Regions from separate parts of the Niveispirillum sp. KHB5.9 genome, predicted to be linked through region 3. Evidence: riboswitches for the same ligand, from Rfam matches in the RefSeq annotation. Region 3 holds a riboswitch; each other region holds the start of a gene.

Region 1 (4,081 bases), on a different contig from region 3:
GCCCTGTTCCTGGGCCACATAGAGCGGTCCATGGTCGGGGTTCACGAACCAGTCCAGCAGGACTTCCAGCTTGTCCTGGGCCATGGCGGGCACCGCACTTGCCATGGCGGCGGCCACGGCCATTGCCCGCATCCAACGCATCTTCATCTCATGTCTTCCTTGCTGATCACGCTGTCGGGAAGCCAGGGCAATGCCCGGCGCAAAATCACGTCCACCAGCAGCCACAGGCAAACGGCCAGCAGCGCCAGGATGAAAAGGGCGGCGAAAGTCAGGTCGGTCTGCACCCGTGCGGTTGCATGCAGCATCAGATAACCCAGGCCGGCGGACGCCCCCACCCATTCGCCCACCACCGCCCCGATGGGGGCCACGGCGGCGGCCATGCGCAGGCCGGAGCCCAGGGCGGGCAAGGCCGCCGGCACGCGGATATGGCGCAAGGTCGCCCAGGGGCCGGCCCCCATGGTGCGCGCCAGATCCAGCCAGCCGGGATCGGTGCGCCGCAAGCCGTCATAGAAGCTGGCCGTGACGGGGAAGAAGATGATCAGGGTGGCCATGGCCACCTTGGACGCCATGCCATAGCCCAGCCACAGCACCAGCAGCGGGGCGATGGCGAAGACGGGCACCGCCTGGCTGGCCAGCAGCAGCGGCAGCAGCCAGCGGCGGGCCGCCTGTGACGCCGTCAGGGCCAGGGCCGCCAGCCCGCCGCAGAGCGTGCCCAGCACCAGGCCCAGCACGATCTCCAGCGCCGTGTATCCCGCATGGTGGGCCAGCAGTTCCCAGTCGTTCCAGAGGCGCAGGGCCACCCATTCCGGACCCGGAAGGATGTAGTGCGGCAGGTCGGCGAGCCGGACCAGCAGGGCCCAGGCCAGCAGCAGTCCGGCCAGGGTGATGATGGGCCGCAGGATACGCCCGGTCATGCGCCACCTCCGCGCAGGCGGGACAGCAATTGGCCCTGCAGCGCCAGCAGGTCCGGCAGGTCGGGGGCGCGTGGTGTGGGGCCGGGCGGGGTGATCGGGTCGGACAGGCGTGCGGGCGTGCCCGACAGGACCAGCACCTGATGGCCCAGGCGCAGCGCCTCCATCGGGTCATGGGTGACCATCAGCAGGGTGCGGCTGGACAGCAGGCGGGCGGCCAGATCCTGCATGTCCAGGCGGGTGATGGCGTCCAGGGCGGAGAAGGGCTCGTCCATCAGCACGATGGGCCGATCCTCGAACAGGGTGCGGGCCAGGGCGGCGCGCTGGCGCATGCCGCCCGACAGGGCGTCGGGCCGTTGTTTTTCCCAGCCATCAAGCCCCACGGCGGCCAACAGGTCCATGGCCCGATCGCGGATCGCGGCATCGATCCGGCCGCCGCGCAGTTTCGTCCCCAGCATGACATTGTCGAGGATACTGGCCCAGGGCAGCAGCAGATCCTGCTGCCCCATCCAGGCGATGCGGCCGGCGACGGGCAGATCATCATCGGCGGTGACGGTGCCGTCACCCGGCAACAGCCCGGCGATGCGGCGCAGCAGGCTGGATTTGCCCACGCCGCTGGGTCCCAGCAGGCAGGTGGTCGCCCCCGCCGGTGCCGTCAGGTCCAGGCCCGTGAACAGCGTCTGCCCGCCGAAGGCGATGGCGGCGTCGCGGACATGGATGGCAGGGGCGGACGGGACCGCGCGCGGCCCCGATGGATCGGTCATGGGTCACTGTCCCTACGCCGGTTTCAACCGGATCAGGTTCCAGGGGTCGTCCCGTCCGGGACCTCTCAGCCGACCATCGGCTCCCCCCAGTGAGGTGGGTTGGTTATGGCAAACAGAGGGCGGCCCCGCAAGGCCATTGGCACCCTACATGGGGCCGGGGACAGTCCTTGCAGACCTGCATGGATAAGTGTCAAATTTCCTTGCCAGAAACGGGAGATACCATGCGCAAGCCCCTTATCCTCGCGTCCTTCCTGTCGGCCCTGGCGCTGCCCGCCCAAGCCGCCTCCCTGCCGGAAGGCCCGGCCCTGCAGGCGGCCATCGAGAAGGCCGATACGGAGTTCTTCAAGGTCTTCTTCGAGGGTTGCGATCCAACCCGTGTCGCCGCGATGCTGATGCCGGATTTCGAGATGTACCACGACAAGGGCGGGGAGGTGGCGCGGTCGGCCGCCCCGTTCGTTGCGGAATACCAGAAGGGTTGTGAGGAAAAAAAGAAGCCAGATGCCTGGCGCTCGCGCCGCGAACTGGTGGCCGGGACCATGACCCTGCATCCCATCGCCGGTGTCGGCGTGATCGAACAGGGCGACCATGTGTTCTATGAGCGCAAGGGCGACGGGCCGGAAAAGCTGGTGGGCAAGGCCCGCTTCACCCAGCTCTGGCGGCTGGAGCCCGATGGCTGGAAGCTGGCGCGCGTCTTCTCCTATGACCATGAGGCCGTGAAATAACGTCGCGGGTGGTGCGCTGCACTTGTTCCATGCCGCGTCGCGGCATAGGATCGGCCCATCATGCCCGACAGCGCCGCCCTGTCCGACCCCGCCCCCGCATCGCGCCCCGACGCGATGGCCCGACCGCTTTACCTGGGCGGGGAAATCTATCGCCATTCCAGCTATGGCAGGAAGCATCCGCTGTCCATTCCGCGCGTCACGGTCGCCACCGACCTGATCCGCGCCATGGGCTGGCTGGAGGATTCAGCATATCTGGACAGCCCGCAGGCGACGGCGGAACAGCTGGCCCGGTTCCATGAGCGCGATTACATCGACGCCGTGCAGCGGGCGGAGCGCGACCAGCGCGTCGATCTGGACACGGCCCTGCGCTATGCGTTGGGCAAGCTGGAAAACCCGGTCTTCCCGGAAATGTACCGGCGCCCGGCCATTGCGGCGGGGGCGGCCATAATGGCGGCCGATCTGGTCCGCGATGGCGGGGTGGTGCATTCCCCGGCCAGCGGTACCCACCATGCCCGGCCCGGCCGGGCTAGCGGCTTCTGCTTCTTCAACGCGCCCGTCCTGGGGCTGATGGCCCTGCTGGACCAGGGGCTGGACCGTATCCTCTATGTCGATCTGGATGCCCATCATGGCGACGGGGTGCAGGATGCCTTCCATGATGATGAACGCGTCCTGACCATCTCCACCCATGAGGAGGGGCGTTGGCCCTATACGGGTAAGCTGGCGGACCGGGCCGGTGGCATGGCCCGCAACATCCCGCTGCCCGCCGGGCTGAACGATGACGAATTCCGCCATGTGGTGGAGGAAGCGATCATCCCGCTGGCCGTGGCCTTCCGCCCGCAGGCGATGATGATCCAGACCGGCGCCGATGCCCTGGCCGACGATCCCTTGTCGCGCCTGTCCCTGTCCAACCGTGCCCTGTGGCGGGCGGTGGGCGATCTGGTGGGGCTGGCGCCGCGCACCATCGTGGTGGGCGGCGGCGGCTATAATCCCTGGTCGGTGGGCCGGGCCTGGGCCGGCATCTGGGCCGTGCTGAACGGCATCGACCCGGTGCAGGCCGAGCTGACGCCGGAGGCCGGGGCGGTGCTGAAATCCTTGACCTGGGACCGGCGGGAGGGGCGCAATCCGCCGGCGCGCTGGTTCCAGACCCTGGCCGATGCTCCGCATGAAGGCCCGATCCGCGACATGGTGCGGCAGGCAGCCGCAAGCGTCCGCGATCTGTGGTAGGATAGGCATCAGCGCCACCCTTTTCGGGAACCATCATGCTGCTGCGCCGTCTGGTCTTTGCCCTGCTGCTGTCCCTGTCGCCGGCTATGCTGCCGGCCATGATCCCCGATGCCGCCGCCCAGATGGGGCCGCAGACGGGCCTGAACCGCGATACGCTGGTCGTGGAAAGCAAGGGCGGGCATCGCCACACCTTCAATGTCGATCTGGCCCTGACCCCGCGGCAGCAGGAAATCGGCCTGATGTTCGTCCAGAAGATGGAGGATGAGCGCGGGATGCTGTTCCTGAACGATCAGGAGGGCAAGCTGGCCTTCTGGATGAAGAACACGCTGATCCCGCTGGATATCATCTTCGTCGATGCCAATGGCTATATCCTGAACATCCAGCATGGCAAGCCGCATGACCTGACGCCGCTGCCATCCGCCGGGCCGGCCATTGCCGTCCTGGAAATCAATGGCGGACT
Region 2 (4,081 bases), on a different contig from region 3:
CACCGATGCAGGCGGCGATAGTACCGGCATCGACACCACCCAGGGCCAGGGTGGGCAGGGGCAGGTCGGCCAGCACAGCCGGTCCCAGGGCCGGGCCATATCCCGGCTTGGACACGGTCAGGAAGATGGGGCTGAGCGTGGCGTAATCGGCGCCGGCCCTGGCTGCCGCCTCGACACCGGCCCGGTCGTGACAGGACGCGCCGATCAGAGCTTCAGGCCCCAGCAAGGCCCGGACGGCGGCGATGTCGGCGCCATCGGGCAGATGCACCCCGTCGCAGAGCGGGGCCAGGTCGGGATCGCCATGGATGGTCAGGATGCCGCCGACATCGGCCAGTATTGGCTTCAGGGCGCGCAGCAGGTCGACCTGTTCGGTAGCGGGCAGGTCCTTCTCCCGCAGGCTGACCCACCGGCACCCGGCCGCGACGCAGGTCTTCACCACCGGCAGCAGCCCATCCACGGCCTGCGTCCGGTCGGTGATCAGCAGCAGGGGCGGATTGGGCAGGGGGCGCGTCACGCGATCAGCTTTCCCCCGACCACATGCGGATAACCGCGCAGGAAGGCGCCGCCATCGACCGGACCCTTGCCCGGCCGCTGCACACGAACCAGCCGCAGGGCCCCATCGCCACAGGCCAGCGTCGGGCCGGCATCCAGCAACGTCCCCGGCTCGCCCTTCCCATCCACGGGCAAGGTTTCCAGCACCTTCAGCTTCTCGCCATTGGAGAGGTCGATCCAGGTGCCGGGCCAGGGGGTCAGGCCGCGCACCTGCCGGTCCAGCTCCGCCGCCGGGCGGGACAGGTCCAGCCGCCCCTCCTCCTTGGCCAGCTTGGCGGCATAGGTCACGCCCGCTTCCGGCTGCGGCACCGGCTTCAGCGACGCATCCGCGATGCCGGGAAGTGCTTCCACCATCAGCCGCGCCCCCATGCTGGCCAGCGCGTCATGCAGTTCCGCCGCGTTCATCCGGGGTGTGATCGGCAGAGCATCCTTCAGCAGCATGGCACCGGTATCCAGCCCGGCATCCATCTGCATGATTGTCACGCCCGTCTCCGCATCGCCGGCCAGGATCGACCGCTGGATCGGCGCCGCCCCCCGCCAGCGCGGCAGCAGGCTGGCATGGACATTCACGCAGCCCAGACGCGGCGCATCCAGGATCGCCTGCGGCAGGATCAGCCCATAGGCGGCGACGATGGCGCAATCGAGATTGAGCGCGGCAAAGGCTTCCTGTTCATCCGCCTTGCGCAGGCTCTTGGGGGTGCGGACCTCAATCCCCAGGGCTTCGGCCCGGCGATGCACGGGGCTGGCATGCAATTGCTGCCCGCGCCCGGCGGGACGCGGCGGCTGGGAATAGACGCAGACGACCTCATGCCCGGCCGCGACCAGGGCATCCAGGATAGAGACGGAGAAATCCGGCGTGCCCATGAAGGCGAGACGCAGCGGCATGGGGAACCTTCCGGGCTATGGGAACGGGTGCGCTTACTTCCGCGCCTTGTTGTATTTGCGCAGGATCATGTTGCGCTTCAGCGACGACAGATGGTCGATGAACAGCACGCCGTTCAGATGGTCGATCTCATGCTGGATGCAGGTGGCCAGCAGCCCGTCGGCATCCATCTCCCGCACCTCGCCCGCCCGGTCGACATAGCGCACGCGCACCATCTTGGGCCGGGTCACATCGGCATAGATCTCCGGGATGGACAGGCACCCTTCCTGGGTCACGGCCAGCTCGTCCGAGGTCCAAATCAGTTCCGGATTGACCATGGCAATGGGGTCGGGTTTTTCCGTGCGCTGGTCGGTGACATCCACCACGATCAGCCGCTCCAGCAAACCGATCTGCGGGGCGGCCAGGCCGATGCCCGGCGCCTTGTACATGGTCTCCAGCATGTCATCCATCAGGCCCACCACGCGGCCATCGACATTGGCCAGCGGCTTGCACTTGGTCTTCAGGCGGGTGTCGGGAATGGTCAGGATAGGCAGCAGCGACATGGGAGGTGGTTCCGAGGGGGTCTGGACGGCGGATAGGGCACAATGTCCCATATGGGGCAGATATGCGCGCACGCGGCCAATGGTCAAGCGCGATCCGGGCGGGGCGGAATTGCCACGCCTCATCCCCTTGCATTCCGTCCGTGACAGGCCCATGACATAGCGCATGGACCCTGGGGTGCCGCATGGCCTAACGGTCGCGGCTGAGATCACACCCATAGAACCTGATCCGGGTCATGCCGGCGAAGGGAGAAGGCGGAAATGACATCCTATAAACCCGTGAGCAAGCCGCGCGTCGCCATCATCGGCGGCGGCATCATCGGCATGTCCATCGGCTGGCGCCTGGCCCAACAAGGGGCCGAGGTCGAGATTTTCGAGCGCGCCAAGGCCGGGCAGGCGGCCAGCCGGGCCGCCGCCGGCATGCTGGCGGCCGGCGTGGAAGCGGAACCGGGCGAACAGTCGCTGCTACCGCTCTGCCTGGAAAGCCAGGCTCGCTGGCCGGGCTTTGCACAGGAGTTGGAGGCGCTGACCGGCATACCCGTCGGCCTGCGTACCGAGGGCACGCTGGTCGTGGCCAGCACCCGGGACGAGGTGGAACTGCTGCGGTCGAACTATGAATTCCAGCGCAAGCTGGGCCTGGACCTGTCCTGGCTGACCGGTGCCGCCGCCAAGGAGCGGGAGCCGTTCTTGAACCCGCGCACCGCCGCCGGCATCTTCAGCCCCAAGGATGGGCAGGTGGATAACCGCCTGGCCAGTGCTGCCCTGCGCGTGGCAATGGAGAAGACCGGCGCGCGCCTTTACGAGGGGGTGGAGGTCACGGGCCTGGATGTCCAGGGTGGCCGTGTGCGGGGTGTCGTGCTGGGTGACCGGGTGGTGCCCGCCGATCAGGTGGTGATCGCCGCCGGCGCCTGGTCGAAGCTGATCCCCGGTCAGGCCAGCCCGCCGCCGGTGCGGCCGGTGAAGGGACAGATGATGTCACTCACCATGGACCCGGCCAATCCGCTTTTGACCCATGTCGTCTGGGCGCCCAAATGCTATCTGGTGCCGCGCATCGATGGCACCCTGATCATCGGGGCGACGACGGAGGAGAAGGGGTTCGACGCGCAGATGACGGCCGGTGGGGTGCTGGCCCTGCTGGATGCCGCCTGGCGGGCCCTGCCGGGGGTGGAGGAACTGCCCATCAAGGAGATGTGGACGGGCCACCGCCCCGGTTGCCGCGACGATGCGCCCATATTGGGCATGGCGCCGGGCCTGGATGGCTTGGTGCTGGCCACCGGCCATCACCGCAACGGCATCCTTCTGGCCCCGATCACGGCCGACGCCATATCCTCCTTGGTCCTGACCGGCCGGACCGACCCGCATATCGCCCCCTTCGGGGCCGACCGTTTCAACGCCGCCCGTGCGGCGTGAAGGATGGGAACATGATCATCATCAATGGCAAGGATCGCCAGCCCGACGATTACGCCCTGACCGCCGTGATGGCGGCGGATGGGGTCGATCCGGGGGCGCGCGGCATCGCCGTGGCCGTCAATGACAGTGTGGTGCCGCGTGGCCGCTGGGCCGATACGGTGCTATCCCCCGGCGACCGGGTGGAAATCGTCAAGGTTCTGCAAGGTGGTTGAGATGAAGGATCCACTGAAGATCGCCGGCCAAAGCTTCCGGTCGCGCCTGTTCCTAGGCAGCGCCGGCTATCCCAACCAGCAGGTGTTCCTGGACAGCCTGGAAGCCTCGGGCGCTGAAATCCTGACCGTCTCCGTCCGTCGGGCCGACCTGACGGGCTATGGCGAGGGGCTGCTGGATCTGGTGGCAGGCCGAGTCTGGCTGCTGCCCAACACCGCCGGCTGTTCCACGGTCAAGGATGCCGTGCTGACCGCGCAGCTGGCGCGGGAGGCGATGGACACCAACTGGATCAAGCTGGAACTGATCGGCGACCGCGAGACGCTTTACCCCGACGTGGAACAGTTGCTGCGCGCGGCGGATGAGCTGGTGCGCGACGGGTTCGTGGTTCTGCCTTATTGCACCGACGATCCCATCATCTGCCGCCGGCTGGCCGATGTCGGTTGCGCCGCCGTCATGCCGCTGGGCGCACCGATCGGCACGGGGCTGG
Region 3 (4,081 bases):
TCAGGGCATTCCCCCGCGTCCCCCCGCCGGGGAGGAGGGGCGTTTCTTCGGCTTCCGGGAGATCGACCCGACGGAGAAGGCGCCCCTGGTCCAGGGCGTGTTCGGCAGCGTGGCCGGCAAGTACGACCTGATGAACGACCTGATGTCGATGGGCATCCACCGGCTGTGGAAGGATGCCTTCGTCGATCTGGTCCGCCCGCGCGAGGGTGAGGCGCTGCTGGATGTGGCCGGCGGCACGGGCGACATCGCCTTCCGTCTGAAGAAGCGCGCACCCGGCGCCAATGTCACCGTCTGCGACCTGACCCTGTCCATGGTGCGGGTGGGGCGTGACCGCGGCATCGATGACGGCGTGCTGACCGGTATCGACTGGACGGTCGGTAATGCCGAGGATCTGCCGTTCCCGTCCCGGTCCATGGACGCCTATACGATCGCCTTCGGCCTGCGCAACGTCACGCGCATCGACAAGGCGCTGGCCGAGGCGCGGCGCGTGCTGAAGCCCGGCGGACGCTTCTTCTGCCTGGAATTCAGCCATGTGGTGATCCCCGTCGTGCGGGAGATCTATGACAGCTATTCCTTCCACCTGCTGCCCCGGCTGGGCGGCATGGTGGCCGGCGATCGTTCCAGCTACCAGTATCTGGTGGAAAGCATCCGCCGCTTCCCCGAGCAGCAGGCTTTGTGCGCCCGGATCGAGGCGGCGGGCTTCACCGGGGCCAAGGCGCGCAACCTGTCGGGCGGCATCGCCTGCATCCATTCCGGCTGGCGCGTCTAGGCATGCTGCGCGCCACCCGCAATCTGCTGCGCCTGGCCGGCATCGGCCGCACCCTGGGCCGCCATGGTGCCCTGCCGGTCGAGCTGTTCCGTGACGCCAGCCCGTTCCTGGCCCTGGTCATGGGCTGCCTGAACCGCAGCAAAGTGCCGGGCCGTCCGGGCCAGCGTCTGGCGGCCGCCCTTCAAGCGCTGGGACCCAGCTTCATCAAGCTGGGTCAGGTTCTGTCCATCCGCGCCGATCTGGTGGGCGATCAGGTGGCCGAGGATCTGGCCGAACTGCGCGACCGGTTGCCGGCCTTTCCCGGCGCCGATGCCCGCGCCATCATCGAGGCGGAACTGGCCCGGACCATCGCCGAGCTTTACGCCCGCTTCGACGACAATGCCGTGGCGGCGGCCAGCATCGCCCAAGTGCATTTCGCCGAGACCCATGATGGCCGCCTTGTCGCGGTGAAGGTGCTGCGGCCGGGGATCGAGGCGGCGTTCCAGCGGGATATCGACCTGCTGCTGTGGCTGGCCGGCTGGGCCGTGCGGGTGCAGCCCAAGCTGCGCCGGCTGAAGCCGGTGGCGGTGGTGGAGACCTTCGCCCGCACCGTGGCGCTGGAGATGGATCTCAGGATGGAGGCGGCGGCCGCGTCCGAACTGGCGGAGAATTTCAAGGGCGACCAAACGTTCGGCGTGCCCGCCATCGACTGGGACCGCACGGCCCGGCGGGTGATGACCCAGGAGCGCGTCATCGGCTTTTCCATCGACCGGGTGGAAGAGATCAGGGCGGCCGGGCTGCAGGCGGATCGGCTGCTGGCCCATGCGGCGGACGCCTTCTTCAACCAAGTGTTCCGCGACGGCTTCTTCCATGCGGACATGCATCCCGGCAACATGTTCGTGACAGAGCAAGGAAGGCTGATCGCGGTCGATTTCGGCATCATGGGCCGGATCGACCGGCAGACGCGGCTCTATCTGGCCGACATGCTGATCGGCTTCCTGAACCGCGATTATGACCTGGTGGCCAAGGTGCATTTCGATGCCGGCTTCGTGCCGGCCAGCCAGGACCAGGAACTGTTCAAGCAGGCTGTCCGCTCCATCGGCGAACCGCTGCATGGACGCCCCCTGTCCGACATCTCGGTTGGCCGGTTGCTGGCCCAGATGTTCGCCGTCACCGAGAAGTTCCAGATGGAGACGCAGCCCCAGCTGCTGCTGCTGCAGAAAAGCATGCTGACGGCGGAAGGCATGGGCCGCGTCCTGAACCCGCATGTGAACATGTGGGAACTGGCCCGACCCCTGATCACCAGCTGGATGATCGAGAATAGGGGGCCGGAGGCGCGCGTCGCCGACCTGCTGACCAATGTCGCCGGCATCGCGCGGCGGTTGCCCACTCTGGTCCGCGACCTGGAGCATGCGGCCAACGTGCTGGTCGAAGGCGGCGGCATGCGCCTACATCCCGAGTCGGTGGCGGTTCTGGCCGCATCGCGCGAGCGGGAAGGCCGCCGCTGGCGCCGGCTGGGCTGGGCTGGGCTGCTGCTGGCGGCGGCCGGTCTGATGGCCGCCCTTCTTTAGTTTTTCGTATTCCTCAATCGCCGGCGCCCACATCCGTGGGCTTGGCTTACGCCGCACGAGCGGCGCGGCGGCGGTCGCCGCCAGGACGGCTGTAGGCCGTCCTGGCGAACCATCCGGCTTGACACGCCACCCCCTTCACACGCACCTTCCCTCCCGTCCAAGGGGAACCCCGGCAAGGGGCTGAGACACCGCATGGACCGCCAGCAGGCGGCACCGGCGCGGGAACCCTTCGAACCTGATCCGGGTCGTACCGGCGTAGGGATGGAAGCATAGGGGCCTGATCTGCCCCGCTCGTGCCGCCGCACCCCGTGCGCATGCCCGGATCTCCATATCAAGGGAGGTCCAGATGCCAGATACCAACATTACCGATCCCGAATTCCGGGTCACCACCGGCCCGCTGCCGGCCAGCCGCAAGATCCATGTGGCCGGGGAGCAATTCCCCGGCATCCGCGTGGCCATGCGCGAGATCGACCTTTCACCCAGCGCCAACGAGGCGCCGGTGCGGGTCTATGATCCGTCCGGCCCCTATACCGACCCCGCCGTGCGCACCGATATCCGCCTGGGCCTGCCCGAGTTGCGCCGCTTCTGGGTGGTGGGGCGCAACGATGTCGAGGCCTATGAGGGCCGCGAGGTGAAGCCGGAGGATAATGGGCTGCGCGAGGGGCAGGAGAGCCCCGTGCCGCTGTTCGACCGTGCCGGCCGCCGGCCGCTGCGGGCCCGGCCGGGGGCCAATGTCAGCCAGCTGCATTATGCCCGCCAGGGCATCATCACCGCGGAGATGGAGTATGTCGCCATCCGCGAGAATCTGGGCCGTAAGCGGATGGCGGAGCAGGCGGTCCGGGATGGAGAGGATTTCGGGGCCAGCATTCCCGATTACGTGACCCCGGAATTCGTGCGGGAGGAGATCGCGCGCGGCCGGGCCATCATCCCCAACAATATCAACCACCCGGAGACGGAGCCGATGATCATCGGCCGGAACTTCCTGGTGAAGATCAACGCCAATATCGGCAATTCGGCCGTCACCTCCTCGGTCGCCGACGAGGTGGACAAGCTGGTCTGGGCCATCCGCTGGGGTGCGGATACGGTGATGGACCTGTCCACCGGCCGCAATATCCACACGATCCGCGAATGGATCATCCGCAACAGCCCCGTGCCCATCGGCACCGTACCGATCTATCAGGCGCTGGAGAAGGTCAATGGCAAGGCCGAGGACCTGACCTGGGAGCTGTTCCGCGACACGCTGATCGAGCAGGCGGAGCAGGGGGTGGATTATTTCACCATCCATGCCGGCGTACGCCTGGCCCATATCCCGCTGACCGCCAAGCGCGTGACGGGTATCGTCAGCCGTGGCGGCTCCATCATGGCCAAATGGTGCCTGGCCCATCACAAGGAGAATTTCCTCTACACCCATTTCGAGGAGATCTGCGAGATCATGAAGGCGTATGACATCGCCTTCTCGCTGGGTGACGGATTGCGGCCCGGCAGCATCGCCGATGCCAATGACGCCGCGCAGTTCGCGGAGCTGGACACGCTGGGCGAGCTGACCCAGATCGCCTGGAAGCATGACGTGCAGGTGATGATCGAGGGGCCGGGCCATGTGCCCATGCACAAGATCAAGGCCAACATGGACAAGCAGCTGAAGGTCTGCGGCGAGGCCCCCTTCTATACGCTGGGGCCGCTGACCACCGACATCGCGCCGGGGTACGACCACATCACCAGCGGCATCGGTGCGGCCATGATCGGCTGGTTCGGCACTTCCATG

Evidence for each region. A riboswitch is a leader RNA that binds a small molecule or an ion and turns the genes downstream of it on or off. The one in region 3 is predicted to bind thiamine pyrophosphate.
Region 1: it holds a riboswitch for thiamine pyrophosphate, as region 3 does, so the genes downstream of both, ACM9HJ_RS12590 (ABC transporter ATP-binding protein) here and thiC (phosphomethylpyrimidine synthase ThiC) in region 3, are expected to answer to the same signal.
Region 2: it holds a riboswitch for thiamine pyrophosphate, as region 3 does, so the genes downstream of both, thiO (glycine oxidase ThiO) here and thiC (phosphomethylpyrimidine synthase ThiC) in region 3, are expected to answer to the same signal.

Annotation. Positions count from the first base shown of each region.
Region 1 covers NZ_JBLTYX010000006.1:105,110-109,190, forward strand. The annotation lists gene ACM9HJ_RS12580 (ABC transporter substrate-binding protein) at 1-147, opposite strand, end outside; gene ACM9HJ_RS12585 (ABC transporter permease) at 144-914, opposite strand; gene ACM9HJ_RS12590 (ABC transporter ATP-binding protein) at 911-1,675, opposite strand; TPP riboswitch at 1,668-1,772, opposite strand; gene ACM9HJ_RS12595 (nuclear transport factor 2 family protein) at 1,897-2,397, shown strand; gene ACM9HJ_RS12600 (acetoin utilization protein AcuC) at 2,458-3,621, shown strand; gene ACM9HJ_RS12605 (DUF192 domain-containing protein) at 3,657-4,081, shown strand, end outside.
Region 2 covers NZ_JBLTYX010000019.1:32,798-36,878, forward strand. The annotation lists gene ACM9HJ_RS24305 (thiamine phosphate synthase) at 1-514, opposite strand, end outside; gene fmt (methionyl-tRNA formyltransferase) at 511-1,437, opposite strand; gene def (peptide deformylase) at 1,471-1,977, opposite strand; TPP riboswitch at 2,139-2,243, shown strand; gene thiO (glycine oxidase ThiO) at 2,236-3,384, shown strand; gene thiS (sulfur carrier protein ThiS) at 3,396-3,596, shown strand; gene ACM9HJ_RS24330 (thiazole synthase) at 3,598-4,081, shown strand, end outside.
Region 3 covers NZ_JBLTYX010000011.1:101,268-105,348, forward strand. The annotation lists gene ACM9HJ_RS18265 (class I SAM-dependent methyltransferase) at 1-769, shown strand, start outside; gene ubiB (2-polyprenylphenol 6-hydroxylase) at 772-2,319, shown strand; TPP riboswitch at 2,470-2,598, shown strand; gene thiC (phosphomethylpyrimidine synthase ThiC) at 2,666-4,081, shown strand, end outside.